Regions from separate parts of the Desulfobotulus sapovorans DSM 2055 genome, predicted to be linked through region 3. Evidence: predicted binding sites of a transcription regulator. Region 3 holds the regulator's gene; each other region holds the start of a gene.
What was found. The regulator sigma-54, encoded in region 3, starts transcription at its own class of promoters, with help from an activator protein. The targets are predictions, from matches to a motif close to TNTGGCACANTTTCTGCTNT.

Region 1: a site for sigma-54 is predicted at 2,998-3,017, ahead of glnD ([protein-PII] uridylyltransferase). Genes of this name have one in related genera too.
Region 2: a site for sigma-54 is predicted at 2,925-2,944, ahead of BR04_RS06730 (acetyl-CoA hydrolase/transferase family protein). Genes of this name have one in related genera too.

Annotation. Positions count from the first base shown of each region.
Region 1 covers NZ_JCANVJ010000004.1:145,542-155,878, forward strand. Annotated here, with positions in the region: gene carB (carbamoyl-phosphate synthase large subunit) at 1-211, shown strand, start outside; gene gdhA (NADP-specific glutamate dehydrogenase) at 595-1,926, shown strand; gene BR04_RS05665 (hypothetical protein) at 2,030-2,485, opposite strand; gene BR04_RS05670 (hypothetical protein) at 2,606-2,824, opposite strand; gene glnD ([protein-PII] uridylyltransferase) at 3,046-5,670, shown strand; gene BR04_RS05680 (ammonium transporter) at 5,800-7,014, shown strand; gene BR04_RS05685 (P-II family nitrogen regulator) at 7,103-7,441, shown strand; gene glnA (type I glutamate--ammonia ligase) at 7,541-8,953, shown strand; gene BR04_RS05695 (TetR/AcrR family transcriptional regulator) at 9,340-9,963, shown strand; gene BR04_RS05700 (efflux RND transporter periplasmic adaptor subunit) at 10,016-10,337, shown strand, end outside.
Region 2 covers NZ_JCANVJ010000006.1:50,489-60,825, forward strand. Annotated here, with positions in the region: gene BR04_RS06725 (L-lactate MFS transporter) at 1-1,199, opposite strand, end outside; gene BR04_RS06730 (acetyl-CoA hydrolase/transferase family protein) at 1,488-2,858, opposite strand; gene BR04_RS06735 (sigma 54-interacting transcriptional regulator) at 3,118-4,899, opposite strand; gene BR04_RS06740 (YqaA family protein) at 4,919-5,389, opposite strand; gene BR04_RS06745 (mechanosensitive ion channel family protein) at 5,485-6,651, shown strand; gene BR04_RS06750 (sigma 54-interacting transcriptional regulator) at 6,663-8,705, shown strand; gene BR04_RS06755 (acetyl-CoA hydrolase/transferase family protein) at 9,051-10,337, shown strand, end outside.
Region 3 covers NZ_JCANVJ010000009.1:56,465-66,801, forward strand. Annotated here, with positions in the region: gene BR04_RS08600 (aspartate carbamoyltransferase catalytic subunit) at 1-714, opposite strand, end outside; gene lepB (signal peptidase I) at 808-1,455, opposite strand; gene BR04_RS08610 (homocysteine biosynthesis protein) at 1,546-2,718, opposite strand; gene BR04_RS08615 (M23 family metallopeptidase) at 2,763-4,133, opposite strand; gene kdsA (3-deoxy-8-phosphooctulonate synthase) at 4,367-5,197, shown strand; gene BR04_RS08625 (KdsC family phosphatase) at 5,194-5,709, shown strand; gene lptC (LPS export ABC transporter periplasmic protein LptC) at 5,706-6,281, shown strand; gene BR04_RS08635 (LptA/OstA family protein) at 6,259-7,266, shown strand; gene lptB (LPS export ABC transporter ATP-binding protein) at 7,286-8,008, shown strand; gene rpoN (RNA polymerase factor sigma-54) at 8,010-9,443, shown strand; gene hpf (ribosome hibernation-promoting factor, HPF/YfiA family) at 9,458-10,018, shown strand; gene BR04_RS08655 (PTS sugar transporter subunit IIA) at 10,142-10,337, shown strand, end outside.

The DNA of each region.
Region 1 (10,337 bases), on a different contig from region 3:
AAACAACGAGATCCAGCTTCTGGTGAACACGCCCTCCGGAAGGCAAAGCCAGCACGATGATTCCTATATCCGCAAGGCTGCCATCCGCTTCAAGGTACCCTATATCACCACCCCGGCTGCGGCCCTGGCTGCGGCAAAGGGGATTGCCGCACGCAGGGAAGGCAAGGAGGCGGTACAGAGCCTTCAGGCATTCCACGCAGAAATGGGCTGATTCTTACTTTTTTGGCTTTTATGCCATAAAATCCCAAGCCCCTGTGTGTCGGACAGAGGCATCTGTATAAAAAAACCTGTTGTTAAGCCTTGTTGGGTTCCCTGCAAAGAAGTTTTTTGCAGGGAACCCTTTTTTATTCTGTTTTTCCCAAACAGGGCACAACAACGAATCAAGCATCAAAATATTGATTTTTAACGAAATACAAAATTTTATCACGGCAAGACAAAAAAAGTATCATGTAAATCTGTACAAAAAAATTCAAAAATGTTAGGTTCGCCCGCTGTCAAACAACGTTATTCACCATAAAACGGCGGGGAAATTCCGGCAGAACGCTGCGGGAACGAAAGCTGCCCAAAAAGGAGATGGGAATGGGAAACGCCTATATTCAGGACGTGCTGAACCAGGTAAAAACCAGAAGTGGACATGAGCCCGAGTTCCTTCAGGCTGTGCATGAAGTGCTTGAAAGCCTTGAGCCTGTTGTATCTGAGATGCCGGAGATCCAGGAAAACGCCATTCTGGAGCGCGTTACGGAACCGGAGCGGGTCATCATTTTCCGGGTGCCCTGGGTGAACGATGCAGGCAAGGTCTGTGTGAACCGGGGCTTCCGGGTTCAGTTCAACAGCGCCATCGGCCCCTACAAGGGCGGCCTTCGCTTCCATTCTTCGGTAAATCTTTCAATTTTGAAATTTCTTGGCTTTGAGCAGGTCTTCAAAAACAGTCTGACCACCCTGCCCATGGGCGGCGGAAAGGGTGGTTCCGACTTCCATCCCCATGGCAAGAGCGAAGGCGAAATCATGCGCTTCTGCCAGAGCTTCATGACCGAACTCTACCGCCACATCGGCCCGGATACCGACGTTCCCGCTGGCGATATCGGCGTAGGCGGTCGCGAAGTCGGCTATATGTTCGGCCAGTACAAGCGTATTGTGAATCACTTCACCGGCGTTCTGACCGGCAAGGGAATTCCCTTCGGTGGTTCTCTCATCCGTCCCGAAGCCACAGGCTACGGCTGCGTTTATTTTGCGGAAAACATGCTGGCCCAGAAGGGCGATGGCTTCAAAGGCAAGGTCTGCTCCATCTCCGGTTCCGGCAACGTGGCCCAGTACACGGCGGAAAAACTCCTGGAGCTGGGTGCCAAGCCCGTAACCTTCTCCGATTCCAACGGCTTCATCTATGACGCAGACGGCATTGATGCTGAAAAACTGGCCTTTGTCATGGAACTGAAGAACGTAAAACGGGGCCGCATTCAGGAATACCTCAAGAAATACCCCAAGGCCACCTTCACCCCCGGCGAACGTCCCTGGAGTGTTCCTGTGGACTGCGCCTTCCCCTCCGCCACCCAGAACGAAGTTTCCGGAGAAGAGGCCGCCCTCCTGGTCAAGAACGGCTGCAAAGTGGTGGCTGAAGGGGCCAACATGCCCAGCACCCCGGAAGCCGTGGATGTCTTCCTGGCCAACAAAGTGCTCTATGGGCCCGGCAAGGCGGCCAATGCTGGCGGTGTTGCCACCTCCGGCCTGGAAATGACCCAGAACTCCATGCGTCTTTCCTGGAGCCGCGAAGAAGTGGACGCCAAGCTCAAGGGCATCATGAAGAGCATCCATGACAATGCCTGGGATGCGGCCAAGCAGTTCGGTGACGAAGGCAACTATGTCAAAGGTGCCAACATCGCAGGCTTCATCAAGGTGGCCAAAGCCATGATCGCTCAGGGTGTCATCTGATCCTTCGCCCCTGATCTTCCCCGGCTTTGCATAAAATAAAAAAAGGGTGGTTTTCCCATACAGGAAGACCACCCTTTTTTACATACCATGCCCCTGCTGCCGCTCAGAGCACCTGAACCACTTCCGTCTCAACTTCAAAGGGAACATAATGGGCACGGACGGCCAGGGTACCCATCCTTGCCGACTGCTCGGTATGAAAATCAAAATCCTGAAGTTTTGCGTAAAAATCCTCAAACACCGAGGGCTCGGCGTCCAGATACAGCCCCCAGCCCTCATCCAGCCCGTAGAAATGGCCAAAATGCTGGGTCATGAGAAAAAGACAGGCTGCGGAAAGATAGTGACAGCGGGTTTCCCTGTACAGTTCCGGATAAAATTTACTGACATGAATTTCATGGGAAAAGGCATTGATGGAAAGGGTCAGCTCCTTTGAAATTTCTTTTCCATCCTCACGGCGTTGCAGGGCGTAGTGCATACAGCAGTCTTCAGCATGACAGACAAGACAGAAACGTTTCAGAAGACGCGGAATCTGGGCTTGCATGAAAGGGGAGAGGGGTTCCATGGACAACCTCGGCCTTGGGGTTTCGGGAAAGCGGCAAATAAAACAGGCTGGCCCCTCTGCCGGGTCATGGACGTTTTATGCCTTTTTTGGGGCTTGCCATATACCCCGAATCCTGAAAGGTCAAGCCATCCGTCGGGCACTTTTGATAAGCCCCTCCCCTGTTGTTGCTAAAAATCCCAGCGCCCCCCCAACAAGACTGTCAATACCACCATGCTCCGCCACGGCCCGTGGATCTGTGATGAGGCGCAGCGTCAGCATCCATGGGGCGGACAGCGGGCCAGCATCCGAGGGGCGGATTGAGGGATCCCGTTTTGAGGCTTGCCTTCTCCCCCAAATCATGAGAGGTCAGGCCGTCCATGGGATATTTTTCCAGGGCTTCCCAGGCATGGAAACAAAAATGTCATTTTCCTCTCCCTGTGTTCTTACATTTTTGAAGTGAATCCACAGAAAGCCCTCCGCCTTAAAAATAAAATAAATACTATAGTTTCAATATTTTATGAAATAAAAAGCAATGTGGCACATACCTTGCTTTTAGTATACGCCAGAAAGGTGATGCGACCATGACAAAAGACAAGTCCCCCCAAAATTTATCCGCAGTCCGGGTCTTGCAGGAAAGGCGCAGGGCGCTGATCCAGGAATACCTGGAGGGTCAGGCCGATGATTTTCTTGTCCGCCATGCCGCCCTTATTGATGCGTATTTCTGGGAGAGCTTTACCCGCAGTGATGTGGGGCCCCGCATGGGCATTGACCGCAATCCCTATGCCATCATCGCCCTGGGCGGATACGGCCGCATGGAGCAGTGCATCCATTCCGATGTGGACATCCTCTTTCTCTTTGAAAATGAAGTCCCCGAAACCGCCGAAGCCCTGATCCAGGAAGTGATCTATCCCCTCTGGGATATCGGCCTTGAGGTGGGCCATGCCACCCGCGCCATTGACGAATGCCTCCACCTCGCCTCCCAGGATCTTGAGGTGCTGACGGCCATTCTGGACGCCCGCTTTATCTGCGGCATGTCACCTCTGTTCATGACCCTCATGGAAAAACTCCGGGCCCGCTTTGTGGTCTCCCATCCCAAAAAAATCATGGGCTGGCTGGTGGAGGGCAACCGCAAACGCCATGAGCAGTTCGGGGATTCCACCCATCTTCTGGAGCCGAACCTCAAGCTGGGACAGGGGGGCTTAAGGGATTACCACACCATGCTCTGGCTGGGCCGGGTAAAATTTCACCTGAAAGAACCCAGAGATCTCGAATACAACGGCTACCTTTCCTGGGAAGAATTTCATCATCTGAAAAACGCCCTGGCCTTTATCTGGAAGGTGCGCAACCACCTGCACCACATCACGGGCAGAAAGTGTGACCAGCTGTACTTTGAGCATCAGATACGTCTTGCCGAAACCCTGGGCTTTGCCGCAGAGGACGGTATGACGGCGGTGGAACGTTTTCTGGGTGCCCTGCACATGGAAATGGATTTCATCAAACAGCACCTGCTCATGCTCTTAGATGAGGTGGGACACGAACAGAAACTGGGCCTGAAACGCAGGTATCACAAAAACACAAAAATTCCCGGTCTGGTGGTGCACAAGGGAATGCTGGGCTTTGATGACATCAAGACCGTCCTGAAACAGCCGGAACTGCTCATGGCCATCTTTCAGGAAAGCGGTGCGAAACGCCTGCCCCTTTCCGCAGAGGCCAAGCGCATTGTGCGGGAAATGGGCTACCTTCTCGATACGGCGCTCTGCTCTCGCAGGGATGTGGTCAAGATGTTTGAAAAAATTCTGGCCATTCCGGCCTTTGACTACCACCCCCTGAACGAAATGCAGGCCACAGGGCTTCTGACCCGGCTGATTCCGGAGTTCGCCTCCATTATCAGCCGTATCCAGTACAACAAGTATCACCTCTATCCTGTCGCCAAGCATTCCCTGCGTACGGTGCAGACCACCGCAGGTTTTTCCTTAAGTCCGGATCAGATTTCCCTGACCCATGGCAAGCTCTATCACGAGACCTTCCAGGAGATCAAAAACAAGCGTCTCCTGCTCTGGGGAGCCCTGCTCCACGACATCGGCAAGGGGGTTTCCAGTGAGGATCACAGCAGCGCTGGAGCCGAAAGAACCCGGCTGATCCTCAGCCGTCTGGGCCTGCGCTCGGATTATGTGGACACCGTTATCTTTCTTGTACAGGAACACCTTTTTCTCATCAAAGCCGCCACACGCCGGGACATCAACGATGAAGAGACGGTCATCGCCTGTGCCATGAAAATCCGGGAACCGGAACGCCTGCGCATGCTCTTTCTCCTGACCGTTGCGGATTCCGTATCCACCGGCCCCAAGGCCTGGAACGACTGGACGGCAAGCCTGCTCACCAGCCTCTATTTCAAAATTCTGAAAATGCTGGAAAAGGGCGATCTTGCCGACGAAAGGGCCGTGGACCGCATTGAGGAAAAACAGTATCGCATTCTGGAAGAAGCATCGGATACCGAGTACCCGGTCATGAAAACCCTCATCACGGGAATGCCGCCCGCCTACCTGCTGGAGCTTTCCGTGGCGGACATCCGCACCCATCTGCGCCTGAGGATGCAACGGAGCGACGCCTCCTTTGCCTGGCATATTGAACGCTGCCCGGACGCCAATCTCCGCAGGGTGCTCATCCATGCCGAAGACAAGCCCGGATTCTTTTCCAGAGCCGCAGGGGCCTTCACCCTGAACCGCATTGATATCCTCGATGCCCGCATCTACGGCTGGAAGGACGGATCCGCAGCCAACCTCTTCATCCTCAAGCCCCCGCCAGATCAGATGTTTGAGGAGGAAGTCTGGGAAAAGACCAGAAAAGATCTTGCAGATCTTCTCAGCGGCAGAATCGAAATCGGCTCCATCGCGGCAAGCCCTCCGGTGATCCGCTCCCGAAAAGGCCTGCCCGTGGAGCCGCCGGTGATCCGCATCGACAACGAGAGTTCCAGCTTCTACACCATTGTGGAAGTACATACCTACGATTTTCCGGGACTGCTGTTCCGGCTGACCAGCGCACTTTTCCGGTGCAGACTGGATGTCAAAAGCGCCAAAATCGCCACCAAGGTGGATCAGGTGGTGGATGTGTTCTACGTCCGGGATTTTGACGGAGAAAAGATGGATTCACCGGAGCAGGAAGCCCTGATCCGGCAGACGGTGCGCAACGTTCTGCCCGATGCATGAGCCAGGTTTCAGAATCCATCCGGATACGCTAACCCCTCAGAAAGGAGGGAAAAAGATGGGCTGTTCAACCCTGACCCCAAAAAACAGCATGTCTGTCCCGCTTTTTTCTGAAATTAAAAGGAGAATCTGATGGATACCGGAGATACCGCTTTTATGCTCATTGCAACTGCCCTTGTCATGTTCATGACCCCCGGCCTTGCCCTCTTTTACGGTGGTCTGGTGCGCTCCCGCAATGTACTGTCCACCATTTTACAGAGCTTCATCTGTCTTGGACTGGTTACCCTCATCTGGGTGACCTACGGCTACACCCTGGCCTTTGGCACGGATGTGGGCGGCTTCATCGGCAACCTGGAGTTTCTTTTCCTTCAGGGCGTGGATGCGGGTGCAGGCCCTTACTCGGATACCATTCCCCATATTCTCTTCTGCGCCTTTCAGCTGATGTTCGCCGTCATCACAGCGGCCCTGATCACCGGTGCCTTTGCCGAGCGCATCCGTTTTTCCGCCTTCCTCGTCTTCACCTTCTTCTGGATCACCTTCATCTACCTCCCCGTATGCCACTGGGTCTGGGGAGGGGGCTGGATCGGAGGGCACGGCACCCTGGACTTTGCGGGCGGTACGGTCATCCACATCAACTCCGCCGTGGCGGCCCTGGCGGCGGCCATTGTCATCAGGCCCCGCAGAGGCTGGGGCAAAGAAGCCATGCCGCCCCACAACGTCTCCATGACGGTGATGGGGGCAGGAATCCTCTGGCTGGGCTGGTTCGGCTTCAATGCGGGCAGTGCCCTGGCCGCAGACGGCATTGCAGCCAATGCCTTCATGACCACACAGGTCGCCGCAGGCGCCGCTGCCTTCTCCTGGCTGATCTATGAATGGAAGAGCCATGGCAAGCCCACGGCTCTGGGCGCAGCCTCCGGTGCCGTGGCCGGTCTTGTGGCCATCACTCCGGCTGCGGGCTTTGTCAGCCCCATGGCTGCCCTCCTCATCGGGCTTGTGGCAGGCGTGCTCTGCTGTGTGGCCATCCGCATGAAAACCCGCTTCGGGTACGATGATGCCCTGGATGTGGTGGCCATCCACGGTGTGGGCGGACTCTGGGGGGCTCTGGCCACGGGACTTTTCGCCTCTCTTGCCATCAACCCCAACGGTGCGGATGGTCTCTTTTACGGAAACCCGGCGCAGCTGGGCATTCAGCTCATCGACGCCCTTGCAGTGATTGCGTTTTCTCTGGTAGGTTCGCTGATTATCCTGAAGCTGATCGACCGCTTCATCGGCCTGCGCGTCAGCCCGGAAGAGGAACTCCAGGGGTTGGATCTCTCCCAGCACAGCGAGGTCGGATACACCCTCTGATACTGCGCCTTCCTTCCGGCAGCCCGGTAAGGAAGGCCTGCCAGAACAACGCATGCCCATAAAAATGTCTGAAGAAAGGAGCTCATCCATGAAAAAGATTGAGGCCATCATCAAACCCTTCAAGCTCGATGACGTGAAGGAAGCCCTGAATGAAATCGGCATCCAAGGCATGACCATCTCCGAAGTCAAAGGCTACGGGCGACAGAAAGGTCACAAGGAAATCTACCGGGGAGCGGAATATGTGGTGGATTTCATTCCCAAGGTAAAAATCGAGATTGTTCTGCCCGCAGCAAGGGCGGAAGAAGTGGTGGAAGTCATCCGCAAGGCGGCCGTGACGGACAAAATCGGTGACGGCAAGATTTTTGTCATGCCCGTGGAATCCGTGGTGCGGGTACGTACCGGAGAAACGGGTGCCGACGCCATCTGAAAAAACTGTTTTTTTAAGGCATCAGAGAACAAGAGGCGGAAAGATTCTGGCTTTTCTGCCCATCCGACCCCAGAGAAGAAACTGATAAGGAGAAGTATCATGACCCCGAAAGAAGTTCTGGCCTTTGCCAAGGAAAACAATGTGAAAATGGTGGACGTCCGCTTCATGGATTTCCCCGGTACCTGGCAGCACTGTTCCTACCCCTTGAGCGAGCTGGATGAATCCACCTTTGAAAACGGTTTTGGCTTTGACGGCTCTTCCATCCGTGGCTGGCAGGGCATTGAATCTTCGGACATGCTGGTGATTCCCGATGCCAAAACCGCCAAGATCGACCCCTTTTTCAAGCACACGACCCTGGTGCTCATCGGCAACATCGCAGACCCCATCACCAAAGAACCCTACAGCCGGGATCCCCGTCACATTGCTGCCAAGGCGGAAGCCTATCTCAAATCTACAGGCATCGGCGATACCTGCTTCATGGGACCGGAACCGGAATTTTTCATCTTTGATGACATCCGCTACGAATCCACCCAGCAGTCCTCCTTCTACCGCATTGACTCCAAGTCCGCCACCTGGAACACGGGCCGGGATGAAGGCCCCAACCTGGGGTATAAGCCCCGCTCCAAGGAAGGCTATTTCCCCCTGCCTCCCCTGGACAAGCTTCAGGATCTGCGCTCTGAAATGCTGCTGACCCTCCAGAATGTGGGCATTGAGATGGAATGCCATCACCACGAGGTGGCCACGGGCGGACAGTGCGAAATCGACATGCGCTTCAAGTCTCTTCTGGAAATGGGCGATCAGCTGGCCTGGTTCAAGTATGTGCTGAAAAACGTGGCCTACCAGAACGGACAGACCGTGACCTTCATGCCCAAGCCCCTCTTTGGGGACAATGGTTCCGGTATGCACATCCACGCCTCCATCTGGAAGGAAGGCAAGCCCCTCTTTGCCGGCAACGGCTATGCAGGTCTTTCCCAGGAAGCCCTCTGGGCCATTGGCGGCATTATGAAACACGCCCGGGCCCTCTGCGCCATCACCAACCCCACCACCAACTCCTACAAGCGTCTGGTGCCGGGTTTTGAAGCACCCATCAACATCGCCTATTCCGGCAGAAACCGTTCCGCTGCCATCCGTATTCCCATCGGCAGCGATTCGCCCAAGGCCCGCCGCATCGAGTTCCGGACTCCGGATCCCTCCTGCAACGGCTACATGGCCTTCTCCGCCCTGCTCATGGCCATGATCGACGGCATCCAGAACAAGCTTGATCCGGGCGATCCCATGGACAAGAACATCTACGACCTGCCGCCCGAAGAGCTGGTCAACATCCCCAACGCCCCCGGCGATCTGGAAGAAGCCCTCAACGCCCTCAAGGCGGATCACGCCTTCCTCCTCAAGGGAGACGTCTTTACCGAGGACGTGATCTCCAAGTGGATTGCCTACAAGATGGAAAAGGAAGTCACGGAAGTACGGCGCAGACCCCATCCCCACGAGTTCCACCTGTACTACGATATCTAGGCCGGAAATATCTGAATCCAGCCTGACCCAGCTATAACGAAAGGGAGTCGGAGGTCTTAACCTCTGACTCCCCTTTTTTTTCTGTGTCTCCCGTGATCCCGGATTTTTCCAGGGAAGGGCAGCAGACACAAAAAATACGGATTACCATTTTGTTGCAGCTATCGTTCCCAGCTCCAGCGTGGGGACGATGGGTTTGATGCTGCATGGCTAAAATCTGCGACGGCATGGCTGAGTCCGGGGGGAATCAGAAAAAAATTGACAATGCGAAATCTTATTATATAATCTGACGTCAGATTCTCTTTTTTATGTAAAATTTTAATTTTACAGTACTTATCGATAACTTCGTTTTTTATTGCCACCTTCTTCCCCAGAAAGAAAGAGTCCCTATGAACCAGGAACCCCTCACAAGACGGGAAAGGGAAAAAATCCGGCAGCGCCAGGAAATGCTGGACACCGCCCTGCTCCTTTTTTCCGAAAAGGGATACCACAATGTCTCCATGCAGGAGATTGCCGAAAAATCCGAATTTGCCATCGGCACCCTCTACAAATTTTTCCAGAACAAGGAAGACCTCTACAAGGCCATGGTGCTGGATCAGTGCGACCGCTTTGACCTGGCCTTTACCCAGGCTCTGGATGCCGCCGAACCCGTAACGGAAAAACTCCGCAGCTATATTCAGGCCAAGGGGAACATGTTCCGTGAAAACCTCGCCTTTGTCCGCCTTTTTCTTGCGGAGAGCAAGGGGGCCAGCTTTAACCTCAACGCCGGTCTCGATGGGGAAGTGCGGGCACGGTATACCCTTTTCCTGGAAAAGGTGGCCGAAGTCTTTGCCCGTGGAATCCGGGAAAACATTTTCCGGGAAATCGCCCCCCCCTTCACCCTGGCCGTGGTACTGGACAATATCCTGGATGCCTTTCTCCTCCTCTGGCTGGAAAAGCCCGAAGAACACCCTTACCCCGATAATCCGGACACCATTCTCGACATACTTTTTAAAGGCCTGCTTGTTTCCTGAAACCCAGCGGGTTCCAGTTTTCCTTCCCCCTACCCCATACCGGAGGTTGCGGATGTACCCCAGTCACGTTTTCCGTCTTCTGTCAGGAGGCCTCTGCCTCCTCTTTGGAATTCTGCTCCTTGCAGGATGCCAGACCAGCCACAGCGAACCCTCTTCCCAGCCGCCCCCTCCTCCGGAGGTCGGCACACTGATCCTTCAGCATGAAACCCTTGAACTCAGCACAGAGCTGCCCGGGCGCACCTCCGCCTACCGGATTGCGGAAATCCGGCCCCAGATCAACGGCATGATCCAGAAACGCCTTTTTGAGGAAGGCACGGATGTTGAGGAAGGACAGGTTCTTTACCAGATTGATCCCTCCCCCTTCCAGGTGGCCC
Region 2 (10,337 bases), on a different contig from region 3:
CTGGCAAAAAGGGCGATCACGGCACCGATGGCGCAGGCAATGCCTGCCACAAGGAAAGCCTTTTCAAAACCAATGGCGATGGAAAGCCTTGGGGCCGTGAGGGCCGCTATGCCGTAGAAGATAAAGACGGCACCATAATTGTTCCCCACACTGGCAAGACCAAACCATTCCGCCGTAATGGTGGGCAGCATGGCCGCAAGACCGCCGAAACAGAATCCCACAATACAGGTGGCCATCAGAAAGCCCGCATAGTTCATGGGAATGAGGGCCATATAGAACATGGCCAGACTGAGCAGAATAAAATTGGCGAGAAGCGAAGATTTTCTGCCAAAACGGTCGGAAATCCCACCCCAGACCAGACGGCCACAGGCATTGAACAGGGAAATGGTGACAACGGCATTGCCTGCTGCGGCAAGGCTTAAGCCAATCATGGTCATGCCGATATTGGCGGCAACACTGATGATCATGAGGGCTGCGGCACTGCCAAAGAACATCCAGGCCACCAGCATGTAGAACTGAGGTGTTTTCATGGCCTGGGAGGGGGTATAGCTCCGGCTTCCTGCGGGAACAGCCCCGGCCTGACTTGCGGAAGCTGTCCATCCCGGAGGTCTGTAGCCCCTGGGCGGCACCACAAGGGCCAGGGAACCGAGAAGGAGCAGCAGCCCATAAATACAGCCCAGATAGAGGAAGGCCTGGGACACGCCGAATTTTCCAATAAAGATCAGAATAACAGGCTTGAACAGCATCCCCCCCACACCCAGAGCCGCCAGTACAAGGCCCGTGATCAGACCCCGTTTTTCAGGGAACCACTTCACGCAGGTGGCGAGAGGCGTCACATAGGCGGCACCGATACCGATACCGGCGATCACGCCGTAGGTGAGATAGAGAAAGGAGACACTGGTGGCAAAGCTTGCCAGTGCCACCCCCAGGCCGGTGAGAATTCCCCCGGCCATGGCCACCCTGCGCGGCCCGATCTTGTCCTGAAGCCGTCCTGCAAAAATAACGGCCACGGAAAAGCTGGCCAGGGTGATGGAAAAGGTGAAAACCGTGTCCCCGGATGTCCAGCCGAATTTCTCCACAAGCGGCCTGTTGAAAAGACTCCAGGTATAAATGGCCCCCAGACTGAGCTGCATGAGAATGGAACCCGCAACGACCAGCCAGCGATTGGGAAGTTTTCCCTCTTCGTACCGTGTTTCCATGATGCCCCCTTTGCATGATTTTCGTGAACATATTCCGGATCGCCAGAATGAACAGCGATCACAGTCAGGCGGTAAAAAGACCTCCCCATACCCGAGCCAGCACCATCCGCATGGCGGACGCAGAGAAATCAGACACCTGGGATGACGGGATTCGGTTCAGGAGGGGTTTCGGAACAGGGGTTGAAAAAATTGCCGGGAATTCTCCCCAACCTCGGAGAGATGGGGGGAGATCGGGGAGAGATTCCCGGCTCGGGAGAGAAAGGGCCAACCCTATAAAGCCCTTTTGCCTCATACGGCCATGCGCAACTCGGAGGGATAGCCGGAAACGTGAAGTTTCCGCTTCCAGATATTCATGGCTGCCGCCTCACGCATCAGCTCATCCCTGTAGTCCGGATGGGCGATACCGATGAGGGCTTCGGCCCGTTCCCAGGTGCTTTTGCCCTTGAGATTGGCCATGCCATGTTCTGTGACAACCCAGTGGGTGACGGTTCTCGGCAGGGTGACGATGGTACCGGGCTCCAGGGTGGCCCGGATGCGGGACTTGCGGTTGCCCGCCTTGTCCGTTGTGGTGGAACGCAGACAGATGAAGCTCTGGCCGCCTTCGGAATGGTAACAGCCAAAGGCGAAATCGAACTGCCCGCCCGTTCCGGAAATCTGACGTACTCCCGAAGACTCGCTGGAAATCTGACCATAGAGATCCACTTCCACGGCATTGTTGATGGAAACCGCCCTGGGATTGGCCGCAATACGGGCCGGGGTGTTCACGTAGTCCACGGGATAGCTGGCACAGAGGGGATTGTGGTGCAGAAAGTCATAGAGACGCTGGGTTCCCAGGGCAAAGGTATAGGTCATTTTGCCGGGCAGATCCCGCTTGTAGCGGCCTGTGATGCGGCCCGCCTCGTACATGTCAAGGTAGCTGTCCACAAGCATTTCCGTATGCACACCAATATCACGGATACCGGAATCCGCAATCATACGGCCAATGGCATTGGGCAGTCCGCCGATCCCGAGCTGAAGACAGGCACCGTCGGGAATCCTGCCCACCACATGCTCTGCGATCTTCATGTCTTCCGGGGAAACCGCAGGCTCCTTCAGACTGAACATGGGGGCATTGTCGGACTCAACGATAAAATCCACCTCGGAAATATGCAGGGCTTCATCGTATCCTCCATGGCATACGGGCATGCTGCTGTTCACTTCCACCACGATGGTACGGGCACTTTCCGCCTGGGCCCGCTGTACGGAGTTTGCAACCCCGTAATTGAAAAAACCGTTCGCGTCCATGGGGGCGCAGCGTACAAAAAAGATATCGGTTTCAATATCCCTGGCATAGTATCGGGGACCTTCGTGGTAGAGAATGGGGATATAGCTGCACAGGCCCTTGTCGTGGAGAATGCGGTCTCCCCCCGTAAAATGCCAGTTGTTATAAATAAAATGTCCGCCACCCGGCTCCGCCATGGCAACGGCTGCAAGACCGGGGAAGCCCACGGCACGCACCTTGACTTCTTCAAGCTCCTTTGCCCTTCGGGCAAGGGCCGCATCCAGGGTCAGGGGAGCACAGAGGAAGTTGCCGTAATCCACCCACTGTCCGGAACGGACGATGGATACGGCCTTTTCAGCAGATACAAGTTTTGCGCGGTAAAGGGCCTGTATGTCCATGGTATCCTCCTTCATAGGGTTTGCGCCGCTTAAGGGCGGCCTGTTCTCCTTAGGTGATTCCAGACAATTGCAAGCCGTGTGCCACAGATAAAAAAACAGAAGTTTCAGGAAGTTGTACCTTCCTGAAACTTCTGTCTTCCGGAGAGCCTCCACGCCTGCGGCACCCCTGCCGCATACCTGCCCCTCCAGACAAACACTGTTTATATCCGAAAGGCCGGATTACGGGGCTTTTTCAGGCATGCGACACCGATGCCGCATACTACGACATTTCTGCCGCAAACCCTTCCCTCAACCCGTAGCGCTGCATCTTCCGTTCTAAGGTTCTGCGATCCACCCCCAGAATTTCCGCCGTCCGTCCCCTGTGTCCCTTACAGGTTTTCAGGGTTTCCAGAATCAGCTCCCGTTCATGAAGCTCCAGCCTTTCCTTCAGGTTCAGGGAAGCAGCAGCCTCTCCCTCTTCCCCGGCCTCTTTTCCGATGGAAAGATCCAGACTCCCCAGGGTCATGTAACGTTGCAGCGCATTTTGCAGTTCCCGCACATTGCCGGGCCAGTCATAGCGGATAAAGGCGTCCATGGTGCGGGCATCCACGCCCTGCTGCCCCCCTTCCCCTTCCATGGCCTCCAGAAAATGCTCCACCAGAAGGGCAATGTCAGACTTCCGCTCCCGCAGGGGAGGCAGATAAATGGGAATGATGTGCAGCCTGTAAAAAAAATCCTGACGCATACGGCCATCGGCCACCATGGACTCCATGTTTCTGTGGGTGGCGGCAATGATCCGGATATCCGGCCTGATGTTTTCCCTGCCCCCCAAAGCCCGGAATCCGTTACCCTCCAGGGCCCGCAGAAGTTTGACCTGCATGGAAAGGGGAATTTCCCCCACCTCATCCAGAAAAAGGGTGCCCCCGTGAGCCAGTTCCAGAAGCCCCTTCTTGTCCGTATTCGCACCGGTGAAGGCCCCCTTCCGGTAACCGAAAAACTCGCTTTCCATAAGACTTTCGGGAATGGCACCGCAGTTGACGGGAACAAAGGGCTGACGGGCCCGCTGGCTCAGGGCATGGATGGCCTGGGCCACCAGCTCCTTTCCGGTACCGGATTCTCCCCGGATCACCACAGCAGCCGCACTGCCCGCGGCCTGAAGGATACGGTCATAAACCGCCTGCATTTCAGGGCTTTTCCCCACAATCCCATGAAAGCGGTAGCGGTCTTTCATGCTGGATTTCAACCGCTGATTTTCCTCCAGCAGCAGGGCTGCACGGGAGCGGATGCGCTCTTCGGCCATCTTGCGTTCCGTCACATCCACCATCACCGTCTGCCGCAGCAGCACCGCCCCGTCCTCTCCATAAATGGGGGTGGTGACAACGCTGTACCAGCGCTCATCCAGCGCATCCAGACGCTCCACACTGACGGTCTTTCCGGAAAAAACCCCGGCATTTTCACACCAGGGACAAGGCGTATCCCGGTTGTACACCACCGCATAACAGGGGGCTGCGGAACCCTCCCTGCCCGTTCTTTCCGCAAGGGGAGCGTTGATATAAGCCAGACGGTAATCCCTGTGACAGGTATAAAGGTAGCCCGTAAAATGTTCCACAATGGCCCGGAATTCCGCTTCCCGCTGCCGCAAGGTTTTCACCACCTCCTTTTCCGCCGTGACATTGACCAGGGTGGCGACACTGGTGGTGGTTCCCCGGATCATATCCAGCTTGATCAGGATGTCATGCACCTGACCGTCCCGGTTCATGAGGCGGCATTCATACTCCCCCGGCGCTGCCGAAGCGTCCTGACGTCTCAGGTGGTGGTAGCGCACCATACGCTCCAGATCCTCCTGCACCACAAAACGCTGCCAGGCAATCTTCCCCTCAATCTCTTCCTTGGAATAGCCCAGCAGCTCTTCCACCCGTTCATTGATGCGGCTGATGACAAAATCGGCTTCAATCACAATGGTGGGAGCCGTGGATTTCTCAAAGATCATGCGATAAAACCGGGCATCGGACTCCGCCGTTTCCGCACGGTTCCGCAAACTTGCCCTGTCATCCTGATTCATGGGCGTTATCCTTACCTTTCTACAGGGTACAGGCCATCAGGGTCTCGGCCCCAAGGGTCAGCCAGGCCACCAGCGCATAGCGGATCAGCTTCCCGATGAGGGTGAACAGCATAAAGAGTGCCACAGGAAGGCGTACCAGCCCTGCGGCAAAAACCAGGGGATCGCCCAGAACGGGCAGCCAGGAAAAAAGGAGCAGCCAGGATCCGTAACGGGACAGCCAGATCCCTGCACGCCGACGTTTTTCTTCGGAGATCCCCACAAAACGTCCCGCACCCTGGCCCAGAAACTTTCCCAGAAAAAAGGTGGTGACAGCCCCCAGCATGTTGCCAAGGGTGGCCACAAAAACGGCACTCACAGGCTCCCTGCCCGCAAGAAGCCCGCCCGCCAGCAGGACTTCCGAAGCACCGGGAAGCAGGGTGGCCGCCACAAAAGAAGAAACAAAAAGGCCCGCAAGCCAGAAATCATCCCCGAAAAACATGGTATTCTCCAAAACAGGCCTCCTTGACCTGAAAGGCTCCGCCCCCTATACTGCCAGCCTCTTTCTGAACCCTGCCCCCTGTCCGGGGGCACCATGCGGGAGGCCCTATGGATTCCTTGAAACAATCGATCATGACCCTGCTGTCATCCTTCAATGCATTTTTCAGTGTGGTGATGGATGTCTGGCACCATGGCTTTCTGGGAGTTCCCGTCATCCGTTATCTGGCCGCTGCGGGGATTCTGATTTTCTTTCTCATGCTGAGACGCACGGTGGTGCACTGGGCGCTTCATCATTTAAAACGGCTCAGTGCCAAAACAGACACGCGCCTTGACGACGAGATCGTTGCCTCCCTGGAACCCCCCGTACGCCTGCTGCCCATCATCCTCGGCATCTTCTTTTCCCTGCGTTTTCTGGAACTGGAAGGGGCTGCCGCAGATTTTTCGGAGAGAGTCATCCGTTCCATGGTCACCTTCATGATTTTCTGGGCACTGCACTCCGCCACCTCTCCCGTCTTCAGGGTATTTCACAACCTGAAGGGACACATTGGTCAGGCCCTGATGGACTGGCTCCAGAAAGCCCTCCGGATTGCCATCATGGTCATCGGTGCCGCCACCATCCTTGAGATGTGGGGCATCAGGGTGGGCCCCATACTGGCAGGCTTTGGCCTTTTTGGCGTGGCCGTTGCCCTGGGCGCCCAGGATCTGTTCAAAAACCTCATCTCCGGTATCCTGATTCTTACCGAACGACGCTTTGGCACAGGAGACTGGATTCATGTGGAAGGCGTGGTGGAAGGCACCGTGGAACAGATCGGTTTCCGTTCCACCCGCATCCGCCGCTTTGACAAGGCTCCGGTCTTTGTACCCAACAGCCGCCTTTCCGACAATACACTGACAAATTTTTCCGCCATGAGCCACAGGCGCATCTACTGGATGATCGGTCTCGAATACCGCACCACCCTGCACGCCCTGCGCCGTATCCGCGACCGCATTGAAAACCATCTTCTGGAAAATGACAACTTCGCCAGGCCGCCCGAAGTGCCCCTCTTTGTACGGATTGACCGTTTCTCCGACTCTTCCATCGACCTGATGGTCTACTGCTTCACCCGAACCACGCTCTGGGGCGAATGGCTGGCGGCCAAGGAACACCTGGCCTTCGTCATCAAGGCCATTGTGGAAGAAGAAGGAGCCGGTTTTGCCTTCCCCAGTCGTTCCCTGTACGTGGAAACCCTTCCGGAAACGGAAAAACCCCAGGTCTTCATCCCACCAGTCTCCTGAGGAAACCCCTTATGATGCAGCTCTGTCACGATCTCCTCCATGCCGCCGAAAAAGCCAGAGTTCTGGGCGACTTTCTTGGCGAAGCAGAAATCCATATCGCAAGAAACATGGCCCTTGCCTCCGTCGCCCTTGTGCCACGCCACAGCATGGGCAATGAAGAGGAATCCCTTTTTTTTCCCCTGGCCCATACGGAAAAACTTCCCCAGGGTACCATGGTCATGGAAGTCCCCCGGAAAAAGGGACTGTCCCTGGATCTTCTCCAGCAGATTGCGGACATGACAGGCCGCATCGCCCAGGTGCTGCACAGAAACATGTCCACCTATGAGCATCTGCGCATGTACAAGACCGTTTTCGAGAACACGGGAACGGGTACCATCATCATTGAAGAAGACATGACCATTACCTGCGCCAACGCCCGCTTTCAGGAAATGACGGGCTTCAGCAGGGAGGACATCCAGGGCAAAAAACGCTGGTCGGAATTCATTGTTCCCGAAGACAGGGATCGTATGCAGCAGTACCACTACGGTCGGCGCAAACCCGGAAACCGGGTACCCACGGAATACGAATGCCGCATCACAGACCGCCATGGCCGCATCATGGACATCTACATGAAGGTGGGGGTCATCCAGGGCACCCAGCGCAGCATTGCCTCCTTCCTGGACATCACCACCCGCAAGCAGGCGGAAAATGCCCTACGCCAGAGGGAATCCCAGCTCAATGCCATCATCGAGAATTTCGAGGGCTTCATCTTCGTCTATACCCGGGACATGCGCATCCGCTACATGAACCGTCTTCTGGTGGAACGCACCGGAATGGATCCCACAGGCACCCTCTGTCTGGATGCCCTTCCCGATCTGGAGGCGCTTTTCACCATAGACGTGAGAGAAAGGGTCTTTTCCGGAGAGACCCTGCGCATGGAAATTCACTGCTCTGGCAGGGCACAATGGTTTTATGCCGTCAATTCTCCCATTTTTGACAGCAACGGCCAGGTGGATCGTATCCAGGTCATTCTCATGGACATCACCCAGAGAAAGGAAGCGGAAGCTGCCCTCAAAGAGCGGGAAGCCTCGCTGCAACAGGAAAATACCCTCCTGCGCTCAGGACTGCGGGATCGTTACAAGTTCGGCAGGATCATCGGAAAAAGCGCCAAAATGCAGGATGTCTATGACCTGATCCTCAAGGCTTCCGCCTCCTCGGCCAATGTCATCATTCTGGGAGAGTCGGGAACGGGCAAGGAACTGGTGGCCCAGGCCATCCATGAAAACAGCCCGAGACGGGACAAGGCCTTTGTGGTGGTCAACTGCGGTGCCATCCCGGAAAACCTTCTGGAAAGCGAATTTTTCGGTCATGTCCGGGGGGCCTTCACCGGTGCGGTGAACGATAAAAAGGGCTATATGGAAATGGCCGACGGGGGCACCCTCTTTCTCGATGAAATCGGAGAATTTCCTTTGACCATGCAGGTCAAACTGCTCCGGGCGATTGAGGGGGGCGGCTACACCCCCGTGGGGGCTGCGGTACGCAGGGAAAGTGATGTCCGGATCGTCGCCGCCACCAACCGGGATCTCCGGGAGCATGTGCGCAAAAATCTGATGCGGGAAGATTTTTTCTACCGCATCCACATCATCCCCATCCACCTGCCCCCCCTGCGCAAACGAAAGGAAGACATTCCCCTGCTCATGGATCACTTCATCAAAGCGTTTCAGGAAAAGGAACCCCTTCCCCTCACCGTACCGGCCCAGATCACGGAAGCCTTTGTCGCCTACGACTGGCCGGGCAATGTCCGGGAGCTGCAAAACACCCTGCACCGCTACCTTACCCTCAAAAAAATCGACTTTCCCGGCATGGAAGACACGGAAAGGGGCTTTACGGAAAAAAGCCCTTACGAGGAGATCCCCGAGAACCTGGATCTGCGCCAGGCCATGGAACACTGTGAACGGGAATTCTTACTCCGGATCCTGAAAAAGCACCAGTGGCACAAGGGGAAAACCGCCGAAGCCCTGGGCATCCACCGCAAAACCCTGTTTACCAAACTGCGCCATTTTCAGCTCGACTGAGGCGGAGTGGGTAAGTATGCCCACATTGGGGTAAAAAAACCACATAGCCCCACAAAACACTGTTTTCATATCCAATCCACCACGGTCTTTTCAGGGGGTGGGGTCAAAACACCCCACCTTCCTTTTCTGCTTCTCCCCGGCTTCCCCCATCACCCTGCCCCGTCCCGCCATGCTGCAACAATTTTTACATAAGACAAATCAAGAACTTATAAAAAACACTCTTATTTTCCTGGTTTTTTTACATCCTGGCACGAAGCTCGCAGTTAAAGCTGGAACAAACAACAGGTACCGGAAACCCGAAACCAACCCGCGGCGGGCCGCGCCACAGAACACCAAGGAGGAAACATGACCCCCTACCAGGAAGCCTATAAAAAAAAGATGTGCAGTCCCGAAGAAGCCGTCCGTCACATTCAGTCCGGAGACTGGGTCGATTACGGTAACTTTGCCTGTGCGCCCGTCACCCTGGATGCTGCCCTTGCTGCCCGTGTCAATGAGCTGGAAGATGTTAAAGTCCGCGCCATGACCTATCCGGGACTGGCCGCCGTGGCCAAAGCTGACCCCACAGCAACCCGTTTTATCTACAACAACTGGCATTTTTCCGGAGGCGACCGCAAACTCCACGACGCGGGCAACTGTTTCTATGTGCCCTTCCTGTTCCACGAAGGCCCCGGTCACTATGACGTTATCAATTCGGACGTATTCTGCGTAGCTGTCGCCCCCATGGACTCCAGGGGATACTTCAATTTCGGTTCTTCCAACTCCATCCATATGGCCACCGCCAAGCGGGCCAAAAAGGTCATCGTGGAAATCAACCGCAATATCCCCCACTGTTATGGCGGCTTCAATGAGGGCATCCACATTGATGAGGTGGATCTCATTGTGGAATCTGAGCACAAACCCCTTTTCCAGCTTCCTTCCGCAGCCCCTTCGGAGATTGACGGTCGCATCGCAAGGCTCATCATGGAAGAAATCCATGATGGTTCCTGCATCCAGCTCGGCATCGGCGGCATGCCCAATGCCGTTGGGAAAATGATCGCGGAATCGGATCTGAAGGATCTCGGCGTTCATACGGAAATGCTGGCCGACTCCTTTGTGGATATGTTTGAGGCCGGACGCATCACCTGCAAATATACCAAATACTGCCCCGGTAAAATGGCTTATACCTTTGCCTTAGGCTCTCAAAAACTCTATGATTTCCTTGACAAAAACCCCTTCTGCGCCAGTTATTCCGTGGATCTGGTCAACAAGCCCGCCAATGTCTCCATGAACGACAGAATGGTGGCCATCAACAATGCGGTGGAAGTGGATCTTTTCGGTCAGGTTTCCAGCGAGTCTTCCGGTTCCCGCCATATTTCCGGAACCGGCGGTCAGTTCGACTATACCTTTGGCGCCTATCATGCTCCCGGAGGCAAAAGCTTTATCTGTCTTTCCTCCACCACCAAAGGGAAAAATGGGGAACTGGTTTCCCGCATCCGGCCCACCTTCAGCCCCGGCTCCATCATCACCGTTCCCCGTACCGTGACCCACTGGGTGGTGACCGAATACGGCAAGGTGAATCTCAAGGGAAAATCCACCTGGGAACGGGCCGAAGCCCTGATCTCCATCGCCCATCCGGATTTCCGGGATGAACTG
Region 3 (10,337 bases):
CCTTTCCGTGGAAAAAAGCACCTTCCCCATGCGTTCTTTCTGAATCCGGAGCATCATGACCACATCCGCATTTTCAAGTGCCTCGGCCACTGATCCGGTTACCGTCACCCCATAACTTTCAATGCCCTTGGGGATCATGGTGGGCGGCCCGCAGACCCGCACGCGTGCCCCCATTTTCACCAGTCCCTCCATATTGGAGCGGGCCACACGGCTGTGGGCGATATCCCCGATAATGGCCACCTCCAGCCCTGCTATGCGCTTCTTTTTCTCCCGTATGGTCATCATGTCCAGAAGAGCCTGGGAAGGATGGGCATGTTTGCCATCTCCCGCATTGATGACACTGCACTGGAGACGCTCTGCAATGAAGCAGGCGGCACCCGAGGTTCCGTGGCGCATAACCAGCACATCGGGCTTCATGGCTTCCAGGGTTCTGACCGTATCAAGAAGACTCTCTCCCTTGGCCATGCTGGATCCACTTTTGGCAAGGGCAATCACATCGGCACTGAGGCGTTTCCCCGCGATATCAAAGGACAGCTTTGTTCTTGTGCTGTCTTCATGAAAAAAAAGCACCAGGGTTTTTCCCCTCAGGGTGGGAACTTTTTTAACGGGCCGCAGGGAAATTTCCTTCATTCCCTGGGCTGTGTCCAGAATGTGGGTGATCTCCTCTGCGGAAAGGGAGACCATATCCAGAATATCCTTTTTAATGAACTGCATACCCCTCCAGAAAATCCTGAAACAGGAAAAAAACACCTGCCCTGAAAAAGGCCTGATGCCACCGGACATCCCATACCAACAAGCGCAGTGGAATCAGGACAGAAAATTGCCCAGCCTGCCCCAACGGGGACGGAAACGCTCTGCGTCCCAGGACCAGTAAATCATGAAGGCCCTGCCCTTGACCGCCCGGACATCCACATAGCCCCAGAAACGACTGTCGTGGCTGTTATCCCGGTTGTCGCCCATGGTGAAAAGCATCCCCTCAGGAACGGTGACGGGCCCGAGATTGTCCCTGGGACTCAACTCTTTCCGGTAGACCGAAGAATCACTGAAAACGGCATAGGGTTCATGGGAAACAAGGCTGCCGTTCCGATAAAACTTTTTATTCCGGATCTCCAGCACATCCCCTCCGACTCCCACCACACGTTTGATAAAATCCTTACGCGGATCTTCCGGGTACGCAAAAACCACAATGTCTCCATGGTCAGGTAGCGTGCCACCAATAAGCGGTTCCCCGAAAAAGGGCACCTTCAAACCATACGCCAGCTTGTTCACCAGGATATGGTCACCAATCTGAAGGGTTTCCAGCATGGATCCTGAAGGAATCTTGAAGGCCTGTACCCCGAAAGTCCGTATCAAAAGAGCCAGCACCACCGCAATGATGATAGCCTCTACATTTTCCCGCAGGGCTGATGGCTTGGCCCCTGCCTTTTCCGTTTCCGCTGTTGCCTGAATTTTCACACGTCTGCCTTATAGAAAATATTGTTGTATACACATCCCATCACGTAAAAATCCCCCCTTCCAGATCCTTGGAAGGGGGGCGTCTTTTTTCTATGCCGGGCCAGGAAGGAGAAACTGGGGTTCTCCAAGGAAAAACTTGCCCCGTTCAATCCATTCCTTCAGCATCAGGGCCACCTCCCTTGCCTTGACCATACTGGAAAGAGGAACCGTTGGAATAACCTTGCCCTCCACGGTAATGCTGCCACTTTTCAGGGCTTCATAGGAAACCTGACCATAGCTGCGGGAAACCCCATTGGGGTAATCCAGACCATAGTCCACGACCTGGGTAAAAATATCCGAATCCTTCACCCCCGTATACCGGGCCATCTCTTCGTTCAGAATGGGGATGGGAATACCAAGCCCCAGAGAAAGGGAACAACCGTACCCCCGGATGCTCACCCCCCGTAACCATTCAGGCTTCATCTGCTTCATATCTCCCATCACAAAAAGGGTTCCCGCTGGCGTGGTGGGAATCCCCTTTTCCGTTCTCGGAGCCTGGGGCTTGTGCTGGGTTCCCCACCAGGTAACATAACCCACCCCTCCTCCCAGAAAAATCCGGGTTCCAAGACCAATGGTCCGGTAACAGGGATCATTCATCAGGGGACTTAAGCTGCCGGCACTGCAATAATTGGCATTCCCCATACGGGGTTTCAGCGTCCCCATATAGGTATAAATGGTCTTTTTCGTCGTATTGATGGCGCAGTTGTAATTCTGGTAGCCATTTCTGGGGTTGCAGAGCAGTGCCTGAGGCAGATCCGCAAGGCTCAGATCCTTTTCAAAAAGACGGTTGGGATAACAGGTGGTTCCATAGCCCTCCGAGCGCATATGCACCCGCTTTCCGGCCACCAGATCCTCAAGGACATGCCCACCGCCATAATTAAAGGCCCCGGGATACACCTTGTTCAGGGGATCTTCCACTGTGGGTTCCGTGGCACCGATGTAACAGTCCACAGCCGCCAGCCCCCCGTAAGCGGGAACCCCGTTCAGCCAGGTGTGGGAAGCCTTGGTGGCAGGCGTCGAGTGACCAAAATTGATAAAGGCTCCGGAAGAACACATGGGAGCAAAGGTTCCGGTCGTCACCACATCCACATGACGTGCGGCACCTACGGGCCCTTCGTTTTCCACAATAGAGATCATCTCTTCCGCCGTGACGACAACGGCCTTTCCCGCAGCAATTTTCGCGTTGATTTCCTGATACGTCTTGTTTATCTCAAAGGACGCCATGCCTTCTCCCCTGTGCGCGGCATATTCAAGAGGTGATTTCTCCCCTAAATACCCGCAGCAATATCACGAAGTTTTGATAAAATATTGTTCTCCACCCAATTGGGGTCCAGCCACTCAATGGGATTGACAAACATATTATGCACCACCACCCCGAAATGCAGATGATCGCCTCCTGCCATACCCGAGAGTCCCGTACGTCCCAGAGTATCTCCCCTTTTCACCCAATCTCCCACGGAAACTCCCGTCTGGCTGAGATGGGCATACTGGGTAAAAAGCCCGCATCCATGGTCAACCAGGATATTGCGTCCATAAATACCGATGGTGTCCACCATCACCACCCTGCCCGCCGCAGCTGCCGGGACAGGTGACTGGGCAATGGAAGCCAGATCAATTCCCTTATGAAACTGCCGGTCAATTTCCCGGCCATTATAGTAATAAATTCTGCGATCAGCAAATCCCCCCCGGTTGGCTGCAGCGGGCAGGGGCAGAAAGTGCTTCTCCCAGAGAATCCCGGTTTCTGGCTGACCGGTTGCCGCAAAAATAACTGCCTCATTTGCATTCCGGATAAGGGTGTTCACCTTGAGAAATTTTTCAAGGGAAGATGCCGGATCGCCCCCTGGAATCTGGAATTCGGGCATTTTCCAGTTTAAAAAACGATCCGAGATATGAATCGAATCTTCAGGAAAACGTCTCACATTCACATGATGGGGAAAACCATTTTTGCCGGTATTGCCCGCAAAATCTTCAGCCAGAATAAAAATCTCCTTCCCCGCCCCCGGTTCATGCCCCAGTCCGAAAAAAACCAGATGTACATCCTTGTTCGGCCCAAACCCCCCATACCCTGGAAAAAAATGGCCATCTGCCATCACACCACTGCGCAGCACAGGCTCCGAAAGACGGTAGCCCACCAGTCCGGCTCCCCCCTGGGCCAGATAGTGCCTCCGCGTCAGGACATGAATTTCCGGAGGCCGGGTATCCACAAGCAGTTCCCTCTCCAAAACGGCAAGATTTCCCTTGAATCCTCCCCGCAGGGAAGCATCCCGCACCTCAATTTTCAACGATCCCATTCCATCAGGAATACCGGAAGCCGAAGGGGTAAAATGAAAGGCCAGTGCATCCTCCAGAACCGCCGTTGCCCCCAGAAAACCACTGGCAGGAAAAGTCTTTTCCGCAAGGACATGTTCCTTGCCATCCTTCCAGAAACTGACACGGACATCCTTGAGTCCCCGTCCCGAATCCCTCAGCTCCAGACGAATTTCCCTGTCATTCCCCAGAGTACTGCCTTCCATCAACAGAAGAATTTCGGGTTTACGTCCTTCAAAACAGGTAAAGGCCAACCAGCCCGCAGCAAGGGCAACCACCACCGCAAGAAAAAAAAACAGCCAGGATTTACCTTTTTTCTCCTGTCTTTTCATGTCTATACAACCCTTTCTCCACAGATTTTTTTTCAGCGTATTCCGGTGGCATTCATAACAGTTCACCCCAAGGGAATCAAGCCCGTACCCATGATGCCGTCAAAGCCCTGCTCAAATACGAGAGCTTCGGCTTGACTTTTGCATAGCACCTTGACTTTTGGACAACAGGACGTTAGGAATAGAAACCAGAGCAAACGTCCGCCTCCTAAAATACCCGAATTGCAGGAAAGATCATGAAAATCCCGCTTCAGCAGACAACGATCCCCTTAGGCCCCCAACATCCCCTCCTCCTGATCGCAGGCCCCTGTGCCATAGAGGATACGGATCTTTGCCTCAAAATTGCCGATTTTTTAAAAAGAGAAACGGAAAAAAGGGAAATCCCCTATATTTTCAAAGCTTCCTTCGACAAGGCCAATCGCAGCAGCATCAGCTCTTTCCGCGGGCCGGGACTGGATGAGGGCCTGCGAACCCTGGAAACCGTTCGAACCCGCATCGGCGTTCCCGTCATTTCCGATATCCATCTGCCCCAGCAGGCACAAGCCGCCGCAGAGGTGCTGGACATTCTTCAGATCCCCGCATTCCTGTGTCGGCAGACCGATCTTCTTGCTGCCGCCGCACATACGGGAAAGCCCGTAAACGTCAAAAAAGGCCAGTTCCTTGCTCCCTGGGATATGCAGAATGTCATCACCAAGCTGGAGGAATCCGGATGCCGGGAAATTCTTCTCACGGAACGGGGAGCCAGCTTTGGTTACAACAATCTTGTGGTGGACTTCCGCAGCTTTCCCATACTCAGCGGTTTCGGCTATCCGGTCATCTTTGACGCCACCCACAGTGTCCAGCTGCCCGGCGGTTCCGGAACCCATTCTTCGGGGCAAAGGGAGTTTGCCCCCATCCTCGCCCGCAGTGCCGTGGCCGCAGGCGCGGACGGAATTTTCATTGAAGCCCACCCTCAACCGGAAAAAGCCCTCTGTGACGGAGCCAATTCCCTGCATCTCCACGATGTCCCCCGCCTCCTGGATCAGCTCTGCGCCATCAAAGCCATCCTCGGGGAGAGTGCCGCATGAAAAGTCTCTTTTCCGATATTGACCTTCTCCTCCTTGATGTGGATGGCGTACTGACACCGGGCAGTATCATTTATAATGACGCCGGTGAGGAAACCAAAGTGTTCCATGTCAAAGACGGCCTGGGACTCCGGCTTCTCATGGATGCGGGTATCCCTGCGGGCATTGTCACAGGGAGGGCAGCCCCTGCCCTGCGCCACAGGCTGGCCAATCTGGGAATAGATCTCATCTGGGATGGCGTAAAGGATAAGGCCGCCCTGCTTGAAGACATTCAGTCCCGAACAGGTATCCCGCCCCAGGCCATGGCTTTCATGGGAGATGATCTCCCGGATCTCGGACTGATGCGAAGGGTTGGACTTTCCATTACCGTGGCAGATGCCGCATGGGAGGTTCGACAGCGGGCAACGTATATCACCCAGGCCACTGGCGGACAGGGAGCCGTTCGGGAAGTCTGCGAGGCCATTTTAAAGGCCAGAGGCCTCTGGAACAGCATTGTGGATCGTTTCCTCCAATGACACTTTTTCATCAAAAACGCAGGCGAAAACGTATTCTTCTCATTTTCTTTGCCCTTGGACTGCTCCTTGTAACCTTTCTTCTTTTCCTTGCCGAACATTTCACAGCCCCACCTCCAGCCGATCCTTCCCTGCAAGGCAGCCATATCGCCCTTTCCCGTTTTCGGCATACGGCAACGGAAAACGACAGAATCCTCTGGACCCTTTCCGCAGACCGGGCCGATTACGACAGACAGGGCGGCATGGCGGAGCTGAGCGGAGTCACGGTCACCTATATCAACGAAGACAACACCCCCATCACCGCCCAGGCCAGAACAGGTTTTGCGGAGACCCAGACCGGCAATCTACGCCTTGCAGAAAATGTACGCCTCCTTCACCTCCAGTATCATCTTGAAACCGAAGAGCTTCGCTATACATCCCCTGAAAAAACGCTGGTCTCTCCCGTAAAAACACGGGTCACAGGCCCCCGTTTCCTTGTGGAATCCGATGCCGCAAGCTATGATCTGCCTTCCGGCTGCCTGCGCCTTACCGGAAATGTAAAAGGAGTACTCCATGCCCCCCAGTCTTCGCCATGAAATCCGGAACCACTTTCATCAAAAAATCCTTACAGAACAATGGCTGCAACGGTTTTCCAGCATTGTGGCAGCCTTCTTATGCCTGCTCATCCTCCTCAGACCCGTCCCTGCACAGGCCGATCTTCTTTCCATCAACTTTGAAAGCTCCCAGATGGAATATGAAAACGGATCCAGGGAAATCCGCATGAAAGGGGACGCCCGGATTTTCGGAAAAGAAGCGGGTATCCATGCGGACAGCCTGCGCATCCGCTTTCACTCCGAAAAAATGGAGGAAGCTTTCTCGGAACAGAATATCGAAAGTCTTGAAGCCGAAGGCCAGGTACGTCTGCACTACAAGGATTTCAGTACAAGCTCAGAAAAAGCACGCTATGAAAGCAAGGGCCAGAAACTCCTGCTTGAGGGAAACCCCGCCGTCTTCATGAATCCGGATATCAAGATCACCGGAAATAAAATTTTTTATGAACACAGCCTGGAAAACATGCAGGTTGAAGGCTCTGACAAGCTGCCCTCAACCCTCCAGTACACCCTGCAAGGCAGCCCACCGACAGCCGTCATGTCCCAGTCCCTTTATCAGCACTGGGACAATCCTGCCCAGACCCTCACCCTCAAGAAAAAGGTTCACATCCAGCACACGGATATGGATCTCAAGGCAGATTCTGTTATCATCCACTATCGTGGCAAAGCCAGCCTGATACAGAATCAAAACAACGAAGAGTCCCCGATGTCCATCCATACACTGATTGCTGAAGGGGATGTTCAGATAACCCATCCCAACGGCAGAGCCTGGGGCGAACGGGCCATTTTTGTGGCAGCAGACGACACCATCACCCTTACCGGATCCCCTGCCCGACTGGAGCGCCAGGGCCATGTGCTGCAGGGGCCGGCCATCCGCATGAACCGTAAAAGTGGTGAGGTGGAATTTTCCGGGGGGGTTTCCGGCACCCTTTTACAGGAAAAGGGCACGTCCCCTTCCATGCCCTTCTGATTTCTGGAGAACAATAGCCATGCCCGTCTTGCGGTTGGAACAACTGGAAAAACGCTACGGAGACAGAAAAGTGGTGGACGGCGTCTCCATGAATGTGGAAAGTCGGCAGGTCATTGGCCTGCTCGGCCCAAATGGTGCAGGTAAAACCACCACCTTCTATATGGCCGTAGGACTCATCCGGCCGGATGGGGGGAGAGTTTTTCTTGACGATCAGGATCTGACAGATTATCCCATGTACATGCGGGCACGTCACGGAATCGGCTACCTGCCCCAGGAAGCTTCCATATTCAGGAAACTTTCTGTAAGGGATAACCTTTTGATCATCCTTGAAAATCTTGATATGGGAAGTACGGCAAGACAGGAAAAGGCGCATGCCCTCCTTGAAGAACTGGGGATTGCCCATCTTGCCCATCAGAAAGCTGCCGTTCTTTCCGGTGGAGAACGCAGAAGGCTTGAAATTGCAAGGGTTCTGTCCACAGATCCAGCGTTCATCCTGCTGGACGAACCCTTTGCGGGTGTGGATCCTCTGGCCGTGAATGACATTCAGCAGATCATTACCTACCTCAGCCAGAGGGATATCGGTGTTCTGATCTCAGACCACAATGTACGGGAAACCCTGGGCGTATGTGATACGGCCTATATTCTGCATTCTGGCAAGGTGGTGGATTCGGGGTCTCCCGCAGAGATCGCTGCCAGTCCCATTGCCAGAAAAACCTATTTAGGAGACGGATTCCGGTTATAACATGGCCATAGAACTCCGACAGCAACTCAAGCTCAGCCAGCAACTGGTCATGACGCCACAGCTGCAGCAGGCCATCAAACTGCTACAGCTTTCCCGGCTGGAACTCGTGGACGCCATACAGCAGGAAATGGAGCAGAATCCAGCCCTGGAAGAAAGGATGGATGCACCGGATTCAGATGCACCGGATCCGGCGGAAACAGCCCCTGCCGATGAAAGCGGTCTTCAGGAAGTGGAAATCGGGGAAAAGGTGGATCCGGAGACAGACTGGGACGCCTATCTCGATGAATACAGCAGTGCAGGCCGGGTACACTTTGAATCCGAAGAAAAGGAAGCGACCCGGTACGAAAATTTCGTTTCCAGCAAGGAAACACTTCAGGGTCACCTCCTCTGGCAGCTTTCCATGACCGATCCAGAACCCCAGGCACGTGAGCTTGCCAGCCTCATCATCGGGAATATCAATACGGACGGCTATCTGGATGCCGACCTTGACGACATCATCCGCAGTTCCGGTACTTCCGAGGACAAGGCCGAGGAAGCCCTTGCCCTGGTGCAGTCCTTCGACCCTCCGGGAATCGCCGCCCGCAGTCTCAAGGAATGCCTCCTCCTTCAGATACGCAGACTGGGGCTTGAACTGGGTGTGGTGGAAAAAATCATTCTCTATCACCTGAAAAATCTGGAGAACAAAAATTTTAAGGCCATTGCCAAGAGCCTTAAACTGGATCTGGACACCGTCATTGCCGCCGTCACCCTGATCCGTTCTCTGGAGCCCAAGCCGGGCAGGGAATTTCACGATGAGTCTCCGGTTTACATCACACCGGACATTTACGTTTACAAGCACAACGATGATTTTGTGGTTTCCCTCAATGACGATGGCATGCCGAGACTGCACATCAACCCCTACTACAAAAAAGCCATGCGAACGGGAGAAAAAATTTCAGGAGAAACCAAGGAGTACCTCCAGGAAAAAATGCGTTCCGCCTCCTGGCTGATCAAAAGTATCCAGCAAAGACAAAAAACCATATGCAGTGTCATGGAAAGCATTGTACGCTTCCAGCGGGATTTTTTTGAAAAGGGTATCGCCCACCTCAAACCCATGGTACTCCGGGATGTGGCCCAGGATATCCAGATGCACGAGTCCACCATCAGCCGGGTAACCACCAACAAATATGCCTATACCCCCCAGGGACTCTTTGAGCTGAAATATTTTTTCAACAGTTCCATCAACCGGGTGGAAGGTGAGGCCATGGCCTCCATCAGTGTGCTTGAAAAAATCAAACAGCTTGTGGAAAATGAAGATCCGGCGGAACCCTACAGCGACATCAAGCTTGCAAGCATCCTTGAAGAGGAACACAACATCCGCATTGCAAGAAGAACCATAGCGAAATACAGGGATATTCTCAAAATTCTTCCGTCCAGCAAACGCAGACAATACTGATGAGGAGGCAGCCCATGAAGACATCCGTGACCTTCAAAAACATTGATCCCTCCGAAGCACTGAAGTCCTACGCCGCAAATAAGCTCTCCCGGCTGGACAAACAGTTTGACAGCCCGGCGGAAGCTCAGGTGGTTCTCTCTGTGGAGAAACTCCGGCACATTGCAGAAGTGCGCATTACCTGCGATCAGCTGAGTTTTCAGGCAAAGGAAGAATCGGAAAACATGTATGCCAGCCTGGATCTTCTGGTGGACAAGCTCAAAACCCAGATCCGCAGAACCAAGGAAAAGATACGGGAAAAACGCCCCGTATCCCGGGAAGGCATCAAAGGCGCAGAAGCGGCAATAGCAGCGGAAACCCTGGCCGAAGACCGCAGTGACGAGGAAAAGATCTCCGGAAATACGGCTATTGTTGTGGAATCCATGCCCTTCAAACCCATGGGAACCGAAGAAGCGGCCATGCAGCTGGAGCTCTCGGACAGAGACTTCATCGTCTATACGGATGCCGGAACAGAAAGGGTGCATGTACTGTACAGGCGGAAAGATGGCAGTCTGGGTCTGATACAGCCTGATGCCTGATCTCCTGACCGGGTATACAGGCAGATGTGGACACCCCCTGCGGGTGTCCACCTGGGCACCGGATCCCATTTGCGAATTTGAAAACGCCAGCCTCTCCAACAAACTTGCCCTAAGGTTACTGCCATGAAAATCCTGGAATTGCTGCCCCAGGAACATATTCTTACGGATCTACAGGCCAGAAACAAAATGGCCGCCCTGGAAGAACTCTGCTCGCCCATCTGCAAAACCTTCCACATTCCTGAAGAGACGCTGCTCCGCGTTCTCCTGGAAAGGGAAAGACTGGGCAGTACCGGCATTGGGGAAGGCGTGGCCATCCCCC